4 regions of the Pseudoalteromonas sp. APC 3893 genome follow, and region 4 is predicted to be linked to each of the others. Evidence: predicted binding sites of a transcription regulator. Region 4 holds the regulator's gene; each other region holds the start of a gene.
The links. Region 4 encodes ArgR, which controls arginine synthesis, uptake and breakdown. Its sites were predicted from a motif close to ANTGAATANNTATTCANT; they were not measured.
Positions count from the first base shown of each region.

Region 1 (4,702 bases), on a different contig from region 4:
CGCGCTGTGACCGTAGGTCATACTCATTGATGAAATAGCGGTATCAAGCATATCAATACCAGCATCTATGGCTTTTTGATAAGTTGCTGTACTCAAACCTGTTGTTGCATGACATTGCATAGCGATAGGAATAGAAACGGTTTCTTTTAGCCCTTTAATCAATTCCTCACAATCATAAGGCTTAAGCAAACCTGCCATATCCTTAATACAAATTGAGTGACAGCCTAAATCTTCTAACTGCTTGGCTAAAGTAAGCCACATATCAAGTGTGTGCACTGGGCTGACAGTATATGAAATCGTGCCTTGTGCATGAGCTCCCACTTTCACAGCGGCTTTAATTGCAGTTTCAAGATTTCGCACATCATTCATCGCATCAAAAATACGAAATACATCAACACCATTTTTGTGGGCACGTTCAACAAATTTTTCTACAACGTCATCAGCATAATGACGGTAACCTAAAAGGTTTTGCCCACGAAGTAGCATTTGTTGCTTCGTGTTTGGCATTGCTTTTTTAAGCGCACGGATGCGTTCCCACGGATCTTCACCTAAGTAACGAATACATGAGTCAAACGTTGCCCCACCCCAAGATTCAATAGACCAATAACCCGCATTATCAAGTTTTTCAGCAATTGGTAGCATATCGTCTAAACGCATACGTGTTGCTAATAAAGATTGATGCGCGTCTCTGAGTACTAGCTCAGTTAATTTTAATTTAGCCATGAGTCACCCCTTATGATTTTTGTTTATTTTTGTACTGAGCGATTGCAGCACTGATAGCAGCAACATGTGCACTTGGCACACCTTGGGCTTTAATAGATGGTGTACGAGCAGCCTCAACCACAGGTTCTTCAAAGCGGCTCATTATTTTAGACATAAAGATAATTGCTGAAATTAACAGCGATAAGAATACGAAAACGCCCACCATTCCAGTGACCATTAAATTTGCTGCTGTCGCAAGTAGTTGTCCTATGTCCATGCTGCTCCCCCTTGATTACTAAACTTATAGTTTTAATTTACCAACCTAAAACAGGTAAAAAATCACTTTATATAAATAATTATGCACCAATCATAACAAAGAAATAGACCAAGTCCAACACTTTGTAAATTGGTAAAACCAATTAATATTAAGCTAACATATCCACATTAAAGTTAACACCGTACATTTTGCTATTATTTTCTGAGATATAGACAATATAAATAATGAATATAGTTAAAAGTTATAACTATCCTGCATACTGTTGATTAAAAAATCATGATAGCAGTTTGAATCTGCACTAAATTTAAGAGGAAATGCCTCACCATGTTAAATTGGTCTTACCAAGGAAGGCATTTAATAACACGTTATTTTTTATTTTAAGAATAAGTTACACGTAATAAAGTAAATATTACTTACAGTGCGCTTGTCTTTCTTTGTAATAACCCTATTAGACATTGATTTTAAAGTACTTTTATTTATGGCACATAACTGGCATTAACCATATCGAACAAATTTACAAACCAAGGAGACAACAATGTTACGCTGGACAATTACATTTTTAGTTATTGCACTTATTGCTGCAGTGTTAGGTTTTGGTGGTATCGCAGGTGCCGCAGCAGGAATTGCCAAAATTATATTTTTTATCTTTTTAGTATTATTAGTTATTTCACTCGTTTCAGGTGCGCTTAGAGGCAAAACCCCTTAACAGGAAATTAATTTAAACACTAATACATACATTACTTACAAGGAATTACATTATGAAATCAACAACAGTCAAAACAGCCGTTATCGCACTTTTCGCAAGTTTTTTTATCATGGGTTGTGAAGACAATCATGCAGAAGAAGCTGGTGAGCGCATTGATGAAGCAGTAACAGACGTACAAAATGGTGTTGAAGACGCCTGTGAAGAAGTTAAAGAAGGCGTAAATGCTGAAGAAACTAACTGTTAATCCATAATTAATAGTAAACAAAAAACGACTCACCTGAGTTGTTTTTTGTTTACTTTAAACGATCTGTCACCTATCCCCCCCTCAAAAAATACCTCTAAATATCAAACTTACACACTACTAATTTTACTGAAAAACTGGAGCAAATATTTTTTTCTAAAAATTTATTATTTGTATGTCCTAAATTTGCAACTATCTTTAAATAGCTAATTAAAGGTATCGTTAGCGTACCTTCAGTTGTTTTTAGCCTAATTATTATAAATATTTGGGAGATTACAATGTTAAAAAATAAAGTGTCACTCGGTGTAAAATCAGCCTTCAGCGCAGGATTTATATCAACTGCATTAATTTATACCCCCCTCACGATAGCCGAAGAAGAAACAACGATAGAAAAAGATGTAGAAGTTATTTCAGTTACAGGTAGCCGAATACGTCAACCTGGAGCTGTATCCGCCAGCCCAATAATATCAATTGGAGAAAAAGAGCTTGGATTCCAACAAGAGCCTGAGGTAGAACAAATTTTAAGAAGCCTTCCTGCAACAGTTCCTGGAGATGGCAGTAATGTAAATAATGGTTCCGGAGGAGCAGCAACTATAAACCTAAGGGGTCTGGGCGCACAACGTTCATTAGTACTAATGAACGGCCGTCGTATGATCCCATACAATTATAATGGTGCAGTTGATAGCTCAACAATCCCGAGCGCTTTGATTGAACGTATTGATATTGTCACTGGTGGTGCATCAGCAGTATATGGCTCCGATGCAATTGCTGGGGCAGTAAACATTGTTCTGAAAGACGACTTTCAAGGGGTGGTTTTTGACGCAAAACATTCTGAAACAGGTGATGGTGATGGTGATAAGGATAGTTTCAGTTTAACTCTAGGCTCAAATTTAGCTGATGATAAAGGTAATGTTGTACTTTCTCTTGGCTGGATGAAACGAGATCAAATATTATTAGGTGATCGTCCTCTCGGTCTTTTAGGTATTGAAACTGCGAGCGGTGCAAACTATGAGCAATTTCTAAATAGCGAACCACCAATTCCTGCTCCAGAGGAATGTAGCGGCCCTAACTCTGTTGAAAGCGGTGGTTCTACTACGGCATTTCCGACTCGCTTTGCTATCGTTGGAGCTGGCCAAACTGGCGCAGGGCAATTTAGAAACGATGGTACTTTAGAGTCTGATACTTGTAGTGTGTTTAACTTTAATCCCTACAATTTTTATCAAACCCCCTCTGAACGCTACTCAGCAACGGCTCTAGGTAATTACTATATTACTGATGATCATCAAGTATATTCTTCAGTGAATTTTACAAATACGAGTGTAGATACCCAAGTCGCTCCCTCTGGTACATTTGGCTCAAGCTTTAATTTACCTCTAGCAAACCCATTTATTGGTGAGCAAGCACTACAGTTTATGCTTGATGGTGCAGCACAAGCACTCGGTGAAGGCAGCTTAGATTCCAGCAACTGGCAAGATGTAAATGGAAACGGAATTGTTGATGAAGCTGATTATCTAACTGTTCAATTAAGACGACGTACATTAGAGCTTGGAGCTCGTACAGAGCGCTTTGATAGTACTCAGTTTCAAATTGTAACTGGTGTTAAAGGCTATTTTTTAGATGATTGGGAATACGATGCGAGCTATCAATATGGTGAATCAAACCGGACAACCGTTCGCGGTGGCTATACCAATCTAACTAATATTCAAAATGCTTTAGATACTACAGATGGAGAAACATGTAAAAATGGTGACTCAAGCTGTGTACCTATAGATCTTTTTGGTGGCTTTGGAACTATTACTGAAGAAATGGCGGGATACGCTCAAGCTATTGCTTTACAACAACAAAAATACAGCCAAGAAATTTTTACTGCCAGCGTAAACGGCAGTCTTGATTTTATTGAAATACCAGGTGCTGGAGCACCTTTAGCTGTTAGCTTCGGTTATGAAAAACGCACCGAAAAAGGCCTTTTTGAACCAGATGAGTGTTTAAAACTAGCCCCTGCAAGCTGTCAAGGTGGCGCCGGTGGTAATCAATTACCAATTTCAGGTGGTTTTTCTGTTGATGAGCTATTCATGGAAGGTTATCTACCGGTATTAGATGGATTACCTGGTGCTGAAACTCTTGACGTAGAGTTTGGTTTTCGTTGGGCTGACTACGATACCGTTGGTAGTAATGAAACTTGGAAGTTAGGCTTTAACTGGCGTCCGGTAAGCGACATTTTAGTTCGAGTTATGCAACAACAAGCAACTCGAGCACCTAATGTAGGGGAGATTGCTTCTCCTGTTGTAACAGGTTTAGATAACGCACAGAGCGATCCTTGTTCAATAGCTAATGCTGGTAATATTGATGAAAACTTAAAACAATTATGTATGTCAACAGGAATGACAGAAGCACAGGTTGGTAATGTGCAAGATGTTATATCTGGACAAGTACAAGTTATTAGCGGTAGCGATCCACTAAACCCTCCTGGAGCCGAAGAAGCTGATACTTTTACGGCTGGTATTGTTTGGACACCTGAATTAAACAGCTTAGAAAACTTTACTATCACTTTAGATTATTACGATATAGACATTAATAATATTATTGGCAACTTTTCAGCTCAGGAGATTCTTGATGCGTGTTATGTTTTAGGAGACGCTGATGAATGTGCAAAAATTAATAGAATTGGTGGTGATTTAACAATTGCAGGTGCAGGTATTGAGCAATTTACAACTAACTTGAAAAACCAACGAGCTGAAGGTCTTGAGTTTGGGTTTAATTTTGCTGTTTTAATTGA
Region 1 covers NZ_JASDCD010000001.1:80,195-84,896, reverse strand. The annotation lists gene oadA (sodium-extruding oxaloacetate decarboxylase subunit alpha) at 1-723, opposite strand, end outside; gene QMA12_RS00400 (OadG family transporter subunit) at 734-979, opposite strand; gene QMA12_RS00395 (DUF1328 family protein) at 1,515-1,685, shown strand; gene QMA12_RS00390 (hypothetical protein) at 1,738-1,929, shown strand; gene QMA12_RS00385 (TonB-dependent receptor) at 2,205-4,702, shown strand, end outside.
Region 1: a site for ArgR is predicted at 1,050-1,067, ahead of QMA12_RS00400 (OadG family transporter subunit). Genes of this name have one in related genera too.

Region 2 (4,702 bases), on a different contig from region 4:
GGTATTTAGTAAGGCTGATTGCTGGTTAAGTGCTCACTATGATGATGCGCTTGTTGAACCGCAATATAAGCCACTAGGTGAAGAACTACGTAAAGAGCTTAAACAAGCAATTGCATTAGTGCAGTCACTGAGCCCGCAGCAAAGCTTGTTGGCTGATCAGCCTTGGATCAAAGAGTCAATTGGCTTACGTAATCCGTATACCGATCCGTTAAATGTACTACAAGTAGAACTGCTTAAACGCTCTCGTGAAGCGCAAGAAGGCGCATCAGGTGATATTGATAATGCATTAATGATCACCATGACAGGTATTGCAGCAGGTATGCGCAATACAGGTTAATGGCTATGATGTATGGCTTCATTGTGCTCTTTTGCAGCTTTGGGGCCATCAATAGGTAATGTCAGTACACAGTGTGCGCCGTGTTCACAAGGCTCGGCGCATATATTGCCAAAAAGGGAGTATTTAACTGCATTAAACACCACATTTTACCCCAGTCCTAAGTGATTTATGTTTTTATATGGTCACGATTACAAATAAAAGCGCAAAGAACTAAGCTCAGAAAATTCCGTTTTCGCTCAATAAATATAGTACTTTTATCTGGAAATCACTCATGGTCTGACCTGTTTGGATGGTATTTCTTGACTCGCTCCAATAAAAAATTACAATACTCCGCTTTTTGGCACTTCATCAATTAACCGAGTCTATTGTATGTCTAATGTTTCAACTTGCATCACATTTGATGCATCCACATCATTAATAATGATGACATTAAAAGGGACTGCAAGTGCACAGGATGTGATTAATTTTTATCAGATTGCCCAGCAGTATGGCGAAATGTATAGCAGCAACAAGCTACTGGTCGACGTGTCTGAGCTCAGTCACGATTTTCCAGCCAGCGAGCTTTTAAGTATTATGCCGACTATATCGGGTTGGCTAAAAGACTACCTGATTGCCAGAATAGTCAGTTTTGATGGTTTTATGCACGACTTGTTTCTGCAAAAAGCCAAGCGGTTTAATATAGCAGCAGAAAACTTTGAGTGTTTTGCTACTGCGAAAAGTTGGTTGGAAAATCAATCTGGTAATTAGTCGCTGAACATTTTACACTGTGTAGCCATTAAATAAGTAAAATTTGTTTATGACTTCATCAACATCTTCTTCGCATATCAATTCAATAACAGGGCACACTTTCGAATTTGCTGAACCTGCGCGTAATGCATTGTTCAATCAAGTTAAATCACAACAGGGTCGATTAAATACAGCTGATATTAATGCACTTTGCGCTGAGCACTCACTCACTCAAGCACAATTACTCAGGGCTTGTTTACCTATTGCCTCTTTATTTGCTGTGGCGCCTATATCTCAGTTTTTAGTGGGGGCAATCGTGGTGGGCTTAGATGCACAGCAACAGCCTAGTTTTTATTTTGGTGCTAATGTTGAATTTGCTCATCAGCCGCTGAGTTTAGTGGTTCACGCTGAGCAATCAGCAATAAATAATGCTTGGCTCAATGGTGCTAAGTCTATTGTTAAAATAGCGATTAGTGATGCACCTTGTGGTTATTGCCGCCAATTTATGAATGAGTTGGCAGATGCGGAAACTTTCGATATTTTATTGCCAACTCAACAATTTAAACTCACCGAATTGTTGCCGGCTGCGTTTGGACCTAGGGATTTGGGTAATAAATATAGTTTGTTTAATCCGGATCCACAATCTGCTCATGTGGATACAAACTCTGGGGTTTGTCCTGTGCTTATTGAGCAGGCAAAGCAAGCTTATGTTCCTTACACGCAAAACTTTAGTGCGGTAAAAATAACCACATTTAACCATGGCAATTTTTATGGACGTTATGCTGAAAATGCAGCCTATAGTCCAAGTCTTGCCCCATTACAAAGTGCAATTAGTCAGCTTTATTTGGCAGGTTTAAGTTTGGATAATAAAACGGTTGAAAAAGTAGAATTATTACAATCTGAAGGTGCAGAAAATCAACTGCAAGTGAGTGAAGCTGTGCTGGCAAGTTACGATAACTTACCAGCTTTACAAAGCTATAGTTTAAGCTTTACTCAGTAGCACTTTAGCGGCTTCAAGTACCACGGCAACTGATTTTTTCTCAATCTCGCCGTGGTCAACATTGGGTATTTCTTGGCGCGTTCTATTTACTAATACCCCTGCCACACAGGCAGCTTTTAAACCTAGTGCTGCACACATGGTGAATAACGTAGCCGATTCCATTTCGTAATTCATTACGCCAAGCTTTTGCCATTCTTCGCAGCTACCTTGGAACGCTTTTGGCACGTAACCTGAGTAGGTATCATAGCGTTCTTGACCAGGGTAAAAGGTATCGCTTGATGCTGTTATACCGATATGAAAATCAATATTTAAGTTATTACAGGCGTTAACCATGGCTTGGGTCGCAAAAAAATCAGATACGGCAGGGTAATTAAGTGGCGCAAAGTGCTGGCTTGCACCATCTAAGCGAACAGACGCTTGGCTAATTAAAATATCACCTTCATTAATATGTGGCTGAATAGCCCCTGTGGTACCAATGCGTAAAAATGTATCAACACCTAATTGAGCTAGCTCTTCTACTGCAATAGATGTTGATGGGCCGCCAATACCAGTTGAACATATCACAACAGGTTGGCCGCTAAGTAAGCCTAAATAAGCATGAAATTCTCGGGTTTGTACTAAACAACGTGGATTTTCCAAAAAACTAGAGATGCGCTCAGCTCTATCAGGATCGCCTGGCACGATTGCTAACGTTGCGCCTTGTAAATCGTCGCGAGTAAGTCCTAAATGAAAAACCTTTTCCATAATGTTGCCTTTTAAATCATATGAGTATTGTCAATCTAACATCATTACTATTATGACATTGCCTGTACAGGACGGATGTCCGCTTTAGATTATCAGCTTTATTCATTCTCTTTGAATATTCAATCACTGAAGCAAATTAATCAATTTACACAACGGTTGACTTGTTTAAACAGACACTATATCTATCCTTTAATATACTTAATTTGAATCTATGCGTTGTTTTTAATTTATAGCTAAAGCTATGTTACATAAAGATAAATTTATTTTTCTACGTGCCTTTGTAAAATTGACTTTGTTGTCATGTTTTATGAAATGACCACCATGAAGGTTTTATTAAATTTATTTTCAACAGCGTCTTTTTTGCATAACTACGCAAAAACACAGAGTAAGGAATCGTAATGAGCACACAATGGCAAACATTTAAAAGCAAAGTTGAACACTGTTTATGTCCACCGGGTGATGGAGTTTTCACTGTTAATACGGCAAAAGAGCGAAAAGCGGCGTTACGTAACAAGCTGTACGGTCAAGAAGATAACGTAGAGCCTTTGTGGCGTGACTCGTTAGAGACTTTATCACAGAGTCCTTATAAAGCGGTTACTCTTGGGATCAGCTCTGATTGTGGCGGCGGTATTTTACGTGGTGCTAACTGGGGACCTTTATTTTTGCGCTCGACCTTGATTGACCAACAACCCCAAGCGAAATCTTTTGACTTAGGTGATGTACGTGTTATCCCACATTTGCTGCATGATAAATACTTAAATGATGCAACGATTAGCAATTGTCAAAAGGCGCTCTATGATAATCCTAATAGTGATTATTACGTGAGCCCACTGTCAATTACCGAAGATGTTTGTGACAGCTTTTATGCTACGTTTAGCGATAAAGGTATTTTTGGTATCGGTGGCGACCACTCTATCAGTTACCCACTGACAAAATCGTATTTAAAAGCTAAGCGCGAACAGGGTAAACGTACTGCCATTATTCATTTCGATGCGCATACCGATTTACTTGTTGAGCGTTTAGGTATCGATTTATGCTTTGGCTCATGGTGCACGCATATTTTAGAGTTCTTACCTGCGCCGCATCACCTTATTCAATTTGGTATTCGCTCAAGTGGTAAGCCTAAAGAGCACTGGGAGTCGACCTTTGGTATTAAACAACATTGGGCGCATGAAATCATTGAACGTGGCGCGCAAGAAGTTGCTAGTGAAGTGATTGCTCAATTAAAAGCTGATAATGTAGACGAACTCTATGTAAGCTTTGATATTGACGCTCTAGATGAAGAATTTGCTTCGGCAACGGGTACTCCCGAAGGTAATGGTCTAACGCCAAAGCACGCGTTAGATATCCTAGCGGCATTGGCTGATGAGTTTCCAATAACGGGGGCTGATATGATGGAAATAGCGCCATTTACCGACAGTTCCTTAGTAGGTCAATCAAGCTCAGAAACCACGTTGAGGGAAGGTGCAAAAATTTCAGCATTTTTAATCAATGCAATGAACAGATAACCTTTTAGAGAAAAATCTCAAAAACAGGCTGTTATGGCCTGTTTTTTATTCACTTATCAGTAAATTAGCGCTATATTTAGACGACAATATAACAATTTATGCGGAGTCGATTATTATGTGCGAGAAACAAAGTGATTAAATGGAGCTTATTATTTTTGGTTATTATGAGTCAGCAATGCCTAGCTAAGCTCAATATAGTGACCGAAAATTTCCCCCCAGCACAATACCTTGACGATAACCAGCAACTGACTGGTCATGTGGTAGAAAAAGTGCGTAAAGCCTTGGATGCGTCCTCGATTGATTATTCTATCACCATTAACAGTTGGAACACTGCATTTAACACTGCTTTGCGTGACCCACAAACGTGTATTTTTTCTGTATCACGGT
Region 2 covers NZ_JASDCD010000022.1:14,938-19,639, forward strand. The annotation lists gene ppc (phosphoenolpyruvate carboxylase) at 1-337, shown strand, start outside; gene QMA12_RS18265 (hypothetical protein) at 707-1,084, shown strand; gene cdd (cytidine deaminase) at 1,134-2,063, shown strand; gene udp (uridine phosphorylase) at 2,046-2,807, opposite strand; gene QMA12_RS18280 (arginase family protein) at 3,206-4,315, shown strand; gene QMA12_RS18285 (transporter substrate-binding domain-containing protein) at 4,447-4,702, shown strand, end outside.
Region 2: a site for ArgR is predicted at 3,167-3,184, ahead of QMA12_RS18280 (arginase family protein). Genes of this name have one in related genera too.

Region 3 (4,702 bases), on a different contig from region 4:
GATGACGCGCTCATTCAACTATGTTATCCGTTTGAAACCTTCGCAAACCCAAACGCACTTTTAGAGCAAGCCTACACCCCCCTTGCCAACGCATTTATAGGTCTTGAGCGCCGTGACACCATTGTTATGGCAGGTAGCTCCATTAACAACTCTGAATGGGTTGGTTGTTGCGGCTATTATACCGGCTCATTTGAAAAGCCATGGCTTGATATCCCCCCGACAGGGCACCAAGTGAGCATGCGTTTTCATGAATTTTATCGCATAAAAAATAACAAAGTAGTTGAAGTACAAGCTATTTGGGATATTCCTGAAGTAATGATGCAAGCCAATGTGTGGCCGCTCTCTGCTAGCTTAGGAAAAGAGTGGCATGTACCAGGCCCAGCCACTCAAGATGGGTTAATCACAAGCCCATATAATACAGAGCAAGCAGCACAAAGTTTAAAACTTGTCGGCGATATGTGTGAGCATCTGGGGTTTTATGCAACAGGTGGTATAGCAGCTATGAAGCTAGAACAGTTTTGGCACCCACACTGTAGCTGGTATGGGCCAAGTACGATAGGAACCGCACGGGGTATAAAAGGCTTTAGAAACTGGCACCAAATTCCATTTTTAAACGCCCTGCCCAACCGTGTTGGCGATGCTAGCAAAGGTTATTTATTTGCCGATGCAAACTATGTCGGGTTTACCGCATGGCCAGGTATGAGCATGACCATAAGCCACGATGGATGGTTAGGTATTGCGCCTGCAAATCAAAACATTACTATGCGTAGCTTAGATTTTTGGCGTACTGAAAACAATCTCATCCGCGAAAACTGGGTATTAATAGATATGCTCGACGTTTATCATCAAATAGGTGTAGACGTACTCGCACGTATGAAAGAGCTTAGCAAAGCGCGCTACTTAAACTTTGCTCCCTAACGGCCCTTAAAATGTAAAAAGCTCTGTAATAACAGAGCTTTTTTATAAATTAACCCTACTATGCTCCTGGGTTTGCAATACTTTGCATGCGTTTTAAAATATCTAACCCTTGCTGTTTTAGCCAATAAGGGATATCAATAATCACCCAGTTCTCCACTAGTTTATCGCCTTCACGATGGTAAACATCAACTACGCGCATATCAGCTGGGGTATTCGCACCGGGTAAGCCTAAAAACCCCCCAATCGCAGTATTAGTTAAATTCGGCCAACCAAAAAAGCAGGCGAATTCATCTTCGGCAAAACGGCAAATATGGCCATTAAACACTTTACCCGTTAACCCTTCTCTAAACGGGTACATGTGTTGTTGTTGGTATCGCTCAATAGTATATGTAGCACCTATGCCGGCAGGACCATACCACACCATGTTTTTATCCCACGTTTTTGCAAGTACTTCAGGCGGACATGTATCAATACCACTTTTGTTAAGCGTTGTAAGGTTATCAATCATCTGATTCACTAGCGCCATGGTTTTTTCACTTTGCTCATCATTGCTTTTACCTAAGCGTATGCCATCGTGAGTACGCGGGCCTGGGTAAGTAAAGTATTGCCCAGTAGAGAGCGGTAGCGGATTTAAATCAACTTGCAGCATTAAGCCAATAATATCGACAAAAAAACCTGTTTCAACAATTTGCCCATCTTTAACGCAGTTAAACTCAGCGTAGCGAATAGTCACCAGCTTATGAGAAGGGGCAATGCCTAGCCAATCGTTATCGAATAAGCCCATAAAGTGACCCATACTCATAACCCACTCGCCGCCATCCGCTTCACTTTGCCCTGCAATAAAAATATCTTCACGGCGTTGCAGTGCACTAAACGATCGAAATAACGGCTGCCAAACTTGTGCAATGACAGCATTAATATTATTCAGCTCATTAAACGGGTGTACCCCTTTAAAGCGGTAATCATCCACCATGTATTTATTAAATACTAAATTTAAATCAGTACCTTGCGTTTTTTCTAATGCAGCATGGAATTGACGAACCAGCTGCTTATTATTGATTGTTTCTGCCATGATGTTTCCTTGTTGTTTTCGCAGTCAAATTTAAACTCTCAAGCCGCACATAAATATGCATTAGCAAAATGTATTCTATTTAAAGAGTAATTAAAAGCCTGTGAATAATAAGTTATAAATTGGTTTAAAATAATACTAATGACAATTGACTTCGAAGTCAAAGTGATTCATGATGATTCAAAATAAAAAATACAAATAGGCTCTTAAGCCCGTAAAACCTAATCTAACAGGATTAATTATGAATGATTTTGGATTATTGAATTGGAGCATTCTCATCGGGTACATTATTGCTAATCTCATACTTGGATTTGTAATAAGTAAAAAGGTGAGTAGTGCTAATGACTTTTATATTGGCAGAAAAACTACACCATGGTGGGCCATCGGCATATCGGTAGTGGCTACCTATGTAAGTGCCCTTACCTTTTTAGGCGCACCTGCGTGGTCATACAAAGAAGGCCTTTCTGTTATTGCTATTCACTTAAACTACCCACTGGTTATTGTGGCTGTGGTGTGTTTGTTTTTCCCGTTTTTTTATAATGCCGGTGTCGCGTCTATTTACGAGTACCAAGAACGGCGATTTGGAAAAAAAGCACGTATTTTAATCTCCACAATTTGGCTTATTTCGCAAACAATGGGCTCAGCCGCCGTGCTTTATGCCACATCCTTAGTACTGGCATTTATTGTTGATATAAACGTTATTACAGCAATATTTTTAGTCACTATTATCGCTCTTATTTACACCATGCTAGGTGGCATAACCGCGGTTATTTGGACTGATGTAATTCAGTCGGGCATTTTGTTTATTGGCGCTGGTATTATTATGTATGCGCTAATTACCTCTATGGACGGTTCATTTAGTTCAACACTGGCAGAGTTAAAAACACAAGGTAAGTTAGACCCACTCAACTTCTCGTTCGACTTTACACAAGTGACCACCGTATGGTCCGGTGTGCTAGCCATGTCGCTGTACCATATTACTGTGTATGGCACTAACCAAATGATGGTACAACGCACGCTTGCAGCTAAAAATATTGGTGATGCCAAAAAGTCATACCTACTTATGGGCTTCATTGCATTTTTTATCTACCTCTTTTTTATAGTTATGGGTGTGTTGTTCTATAGCTATTACGGTGGACGCACATTTGAAAACGACAATTTAATTATCCTACAGTTTGCAGCCGATTATGGCCTACCAGGATTAATGGGGATTATAGCCGCAGCAGTCATGGCAGCTTCTATGTCGAGCCTTGATTCAGCACTTAATTCGCTTTCGACCATTAGCACCATCGACTTTTATAAAAAGTACTTTGCGCCAGATAAAAATGATGTCCATTACTTAAACGTTACTCGTTTATTTACCTTAGGGTGGGCTGTGATCATTATTGTGCCTGCAATTATGTACCACCTTTATAGCGAAGGCTCAATTTTAGAAATACTCACCAAAGTTGGCTCTTACTTTGTTGGTGCTCAACTGGGAATGTTTGCTCTAGGTTTTTTCTCTAAACACACCACCGAAAAAGGATTGCTAATAGGTACTTTGATATCGTTTGTAACCGTTGCTGTATGTGCCCTTTATACCGATATTGCGTGGCCTTGGTACTGTGCAATAGGCGCCATTACCTGTGTGCTATTTAGTATTGCATTAAGCATTGCATTTGATGGCTTTCAAAATGATTACAACGAATACACGATTAAAGGCCAACTAAAAGCATTTAAAGAACAAAATCGCCCAGAAAAAGAAAATGGCTGGTACTTAGTGCCTGGTAAGTTCGACTCAATCAACTACTGGTTACTTGGCTTTTTTGTACTGAGTTTTGTCTCCCTCATGTTATTTGAATATTTTGTGTAAGGTGAAATAAATGAATATTTTAGAACAACTTTTTGAAAACTTTAGCGCTGCAGAATTACCAAATCAAGCATTACTCGCAGACTCCGTTAAATGGCAGGTAAGCCACCCTTTTGAGCCTATTAGCACAAAAGAAAATGTCATTAATAACTACTTTGCAGTACTTAAAAACGCATTACCGGATATAGAGCGTAAACCATTTATCTCTATTCAAGGCGACTATAAAAGCGAGCAATGGATCTGTGCCACCGGTTACTTTACCGGCACATTTTCCCAGCCATTATTGGGGATCCCTGCCAGCGGTAAAAGTGTCTTTATTCGATACAGCGAAATGGCGCAAATAGAAAACAATCAAATTGTTAATGTTTATACTTTTTTAGACTTCATTGATGTAATGAACCAAGTAGGCGTAAATCCACTGCGCCCAAGCTTAGGCTATTCAGGCTTAGTAATGCCCCCCACTACACTTGATGGCGTCCCATTGACTGCAAAAAGCGAGGAGCTTAGCCAAACTAACGAGCAACTCGTAGTTGATATGCTCACAGAGCTTGGCCGCTACGATGGCGAAGATTTATACAGCATTAATTTAGAAAAATACTGGCACCCAAATTTTATTTGGTACGGTCCTGCAGGCATAGGCACAACCCGTGGTATTAGCGGTTTTAGAGAGCATCACCAAGGGCCATTTTTAAAAGGGTTTCCTGATCGCGGCATTAATAAAACCCTGTGTTTAGTGAGTCACGATAACTTTGTAGCCACCGGTGGCTGGCCACATATGTACGGAACTCACACCGGCGCAGACTGGTTAGGTTTACCGCCTTCAGGCAATAAGCTGTTCCCGCGAGTTATGGATTTTTGGCGCTGCG
Region 3 covers NZ_JASDCD010000001.1:751,442-756,143, reverse strand. The annotation lists gene QMA12_RS03440 (ester cyclase) at 1-918, shown strand, start outside; gene QMA12_RS03435 (ester cyclase) at 977-1,990, opposite strand; gene QMA12_RS03430 (sodium/solute symporter) at 2,229-3,839, shown strand; gene QMA12_RS03425 (ester cyclase) at 3,850-4,702, shown strand, end outside.
Region 3: a site for ArgR is predicted at 2,090-2,107, ahead of QMA12_RS03435 (ester cyclase). Genes of this name have one in related genera too.

Region 4 (4,702 bases):
GAGCACACTATGTGTAAGAACACTTGGGTATATATTCTCAAGGCTTAAAACAAAAAACCCCGCAAAGGCGGGGTTTTTTAAGAACCGGCTCTGATTACTCAGATACGATGCTTACGTATTTACGGTTTAAAGGACCTTTTTGTTCAAACTGAACTTTACCATCTGCTTTCGCGAAGATAGTGTGGTCTTTACCGATACCTACGTTTGCGCCTGCGTGAAAACGAGTTCCACGTTGACGTACAATGATGCTACCCGCTAGAACTGATTCGCCACCAAAACGCTTAACACCTAGGCGTTTGCTTTCTGAATCGCGACCGTTACGAGTACTACCAGCTGCTTTTTTATGTGCCATTTCTAAGTACCTCTAATTAAGCGCTAATGCCAGTGATTTTAACTTCTGTGAACCATTGACGATGGCCCATTTGCTTACGAGAATGCTTACGGCGTCTAAATTTAACAACCTTAATTTTCTCACCGCGACCATGTGAAACAACCTCAGCTGTTACTTTACCACCGTTTACGAACGGTACACCGATCTCGATTTTCTCACCATCAGCAACTAAAAGTACTGAATCAAATTCAACTGCTGCACCAGTTTCAACGTCTAATTTCTCAAGACGAATTGTTTGACCTTCAGTCACACGGTGCTGTTTACCACCACTTTGGAAAACCGCGTACATAATTAACTCCGTCTGTGCGCCCTCAAATCGACGCAACTAAAATATTCTTCAATAGGGCGCGAAGTTTACGCTAATGCGAAAAAACTAGCAAGCCTGTTTTTTAATTAAATGAATAAAAAATAGCTGCATTGAGAGCAATTCAATATTTTCACCTATTTTATATTAAATCACAGGTATGCCAAGCGCTTTTTAACACAAGGTGACAAATAAATTACAGCCTTTGCAAAGTCATCATCAGAATAAAAAGTAAGCATGTGAATTATCGTTATTTTTAACTTAACCCTTGCAAAACGAGTTAAAAAAGTACTTTAAACCTATTTTTTCAGTGAATTGTCACAAAATATCGAGCAGGCGCGTTTTTTGTTGTACAATCGGCTGCGTATACCCATTAAAATTGGCTCGGAGATCAATGGATATAAAAGCTATCCAGGCGTTAATCGAAAACGATATGAATGACGTCAATCAACTTATACATGCACAAATGCGCTCAGATGTCGCGTTAGTGAATCAACTTGGCTTATATATAGTTAATAGCGGTGGCAAGCGCGTTCGCCCTATGTTAGCTATTTTAGCGGCAAAAGCGCTTGGTTATAAAGGAAATGAACACATTACCTTAGCAACTATCGTGGAGTTTATTCATACCGCAACCTTATTACATGATGATGTTGTTGATGAATCAAACCTGCGACGCGGTACACCCACTGCGAATGCTGAATTTGGTAATGCAGCCAGTGTGCTGGTAGGTGACTTTATTTATACTCGCTCATTTCAGCTCATGGTGGGTATAGGCAAGATGCAAGTCATGCAAATACTGGCAGATGCAACCAATGTCATCGCTGAAGGTGAGGTATTGCAATTAATGAACTGCAATGACCCAGATACCAGCGAAGACAGTTATATGCAGGTCATCTACTCTAAAACAGCAAAGTTGTTTGAAGCAGCTACAGGACTTGCTGCCGTTATAACAGAACAAGACGATACGGTTCTAAAAGCACTCAACCTTTACGGTATGCATTTAGGTACTGCATTTCAATTAGTAGACGATGTACTTGATTACAATGCTGACGCTGAACAGCTTGGCAAAAATATTGGCGATGATCTCGCTGAAGGTAAACCTACCTTGCCACTTATTTATGCAATGCAGCAAGGCAATGCAGAGCAGGTTCAGCTAATCCGTGATGCCATAGAGCACAGCAACGGAATGGATCACTTAGAGGCTATATTAGCAGCGTTACGAGAAACAAACGCATTAGAATTTACTATGAATAAAGCAGATGAAGAAGCCGATAAAGCCATAGCTTGTTTATCTGTGTTAGCTGATTCACCTTATAAAGAAGCGTTAGTTAGCCTAGCCCGTATTGCGGTTGACCGAAACCACTAAAAACACGTATTACAATATATAACACTTCGAGCATAAAAAAAGCCTGCAAAAGCAGGCTTTTTTATTACCGCCAACTACTTGGCAGTAATAACAAGATTATGCGTTGATGAAATCAACACCTTCTTGAATGTCTTTTTTCAGTGTATCTAACATGTCGTTTTTAGCTTGTTGCTCAAACGCACTTAGCTCACCATAAGAAAGAATTTCTTCTACGCCGTTTTTACCTAAACGTACAGGGTGTGCAAAGTATTCTGCATCACCATCTTCAATAGCTACGTAAGCGTAATCTACAACGTCTTCGCCTTGTAAGCCCTTAACTAGAGACATACAAAAACGAGCTGCTGCAGCACCCATTGATAATGTAGCTGAACCGCCACCTGCTTTAGCATTTACGACTTCAGTACCTGCATTTTGGATACGTGGAGTAAGAGCTGCAACTTCTTCATCAGTGAAAGTAACGCCTTCAACTTGAGAAAGTAGCGGTAGAATAGTTGTGCCTGAGTGGCCACCAATTACTGGTACTTTTACAGTTGCAACATCAACACCTTTAAGCTCAGCAACAAATGCTTCTGAACGAATTACGTCAAGCGTTGTAATACCGAAAACACGGTTTGCATCATAAGTACCCGCTTTTTTGAATACTTCCGCAACGATTGGCACAGTGCCGTTTACAGGGTTAGTGATGATACCCACTAATGCTTTAGGGCAGTTAGCAACAATACCTTCAGCTAATGTTTTGATGATTCCAGCATTTACGTTGAATAAATCAGCACGATCCATACCTGGCTTACGTGGCATACCAGCAGGGATAAGTACAATATCACAACCAGTTAGCGCTTGATCTAATGCGTCAGCACCAAAACCTGCAACTTTAACATCTGTTGGGATGTGAGAAAGGTCAACAGCAACACCAGGAACAACTGGCGCAACGTCATATAGTGATAATTCAGAACCAGCTGGTAAACCTGTTTTTAATAATAAAGACAACGCTTGGCCGATACCGCCTGCAGCACCTAATACAGCAACTTTCATGGGAATTCTCCGTAATTTAAGGTAGAAAATATTTGTGGCACTAAGATAAAGAAATTAGCGCCTAAAAACAAATTTATCCTGCTTATTTTGCATATAATTTCGACCATAGTTGTAAATAAACTGTTCTATCGACAAAAGCATACCTCAAACAGCAACTTATTAGCTCTATTCACTAATAAAAACAACTACTGCATAAATATTCATTTTTGTGTAGAATTTAGGACATCAAACAACAAAACAGAAAATTGACATGCAACCACAAGATAAGCAAGAAGCGTTAGTTAAAGCCTTTAAATCACTTTTAAAAGAAGAAAACTTTGGTTCTCAAGGCGAAATTGTTGATGCCTTAAAAGAGCAAGGCTTTGATAATATAAGCCAAAGTAAAGTCTCACGCATGTTAAGTAAGTTTGGTGCAGTACGAACCCGTAACGCAAAACAAGAAATGGTTTACTGCTTGCCTGCAGAAATGGGTGTACCCACAGCAAAAAGCCCGCTACGCCAGCTGGTTATTGATATTATGCATAACGAAATGATGATCATTATTCGTACCAGCCCAGGTGCCGCACAGTTAATTGCTCGCTTGCTCGACTCTTTAGGTAAAGCCGATGGTGTGTTAGGCACCATTGCTGGCGACGATACAATATTTATTGCTCCAGCAAAAATATCTGAAATAGATGTCACACTAGAGCGTGTACGCATCTTATTCGATACCGTTTAAAGTTGTTTTAAAAAGTTAATTGATGGGGCGAAAAAAGCAGAGCCCATATCGGCTTGCGTAAAGTCGAGCCAATGGTCGTAGCAATCGCCCTGCCCTAACCTACTTTTTAATACTGTTTCAAATGCATCGCCTTGCGCTGCACAGCTAATCGATAAAATTCCTTGCTCATAAACATCACCATAAGGCATGCTTTGGCTTAACAATAACGCCTGACCGTGCTCATCTTTGAGCTCAGTACGTACCGCATGGCTCGTATCAACGCTAGGCTCTAATAAGTTATTATCTAACCGAGTACGACCCATTATTTGTTCTTGCTCATTGAGCGATAAATGCTGCCAAACACTTAGGTCATGCTTATAGCGTTGAACATGGATATAACTGCCTTGATCTTCAAAATGCCCAGGGTTATTTACCAACGCCGTAACACGCTTTTGTCGGCCATGGGGAGTATTTTCACCTAAAATAAAGCCATTAAAATCGCGACCATCTAAAAACCGAAAATTACGCACTTGTTCAACTAATTCAACATCAGGAGCGAACAACTGCAGTATTTGTAACGCAAAAAGGTGGTTTACATCTTCCCGATCAGAACGTATTTGTACAAATAAATCAAAAGGTTGAGCTCCCACAACATGATCGTTATGAGTGATATTAGGAAAGCTTTGAAGTTGACTTGGGATAAATTCTGGCAGTATATGCGGCCAGTACTGTGCACCTACAGCAACAAAACTAGATAGCATTGATTCTGAAAATTGATCGGCAAACTCATCCTGAATAGCACTAACTCGCTTTAATTTTTTGCGTAGTGACTCATCATGACCATCAAATACATTAAAAAACAAATGCAAACCGTGTAAGTTTGCTTCAGCACAAATCCCTGATTGCGCTTGC
Region 4 covers NZ_JASDCD010000007.1:5,475-10,176, reverse strand. The annotation lists gene rpmA (50S ribosomal protein L27) at 95-352, opposite strand; gene rplU (50S ribosomal protein L21) at 369-680, opposite strand; gene ispB (octaprenyl diphosphate synthase) at 1,090-2,061, shown strand; gene mdh (malate dehydrogenase) at 2,158-3,093, opposite strand; gene argR (transcriptional regulator ArgR) at 3,344-3,811, shown strand; gene QMA12_RS10465 (Dyp-type peroxidase) at 3,808-4,702, opposite strand, start outside.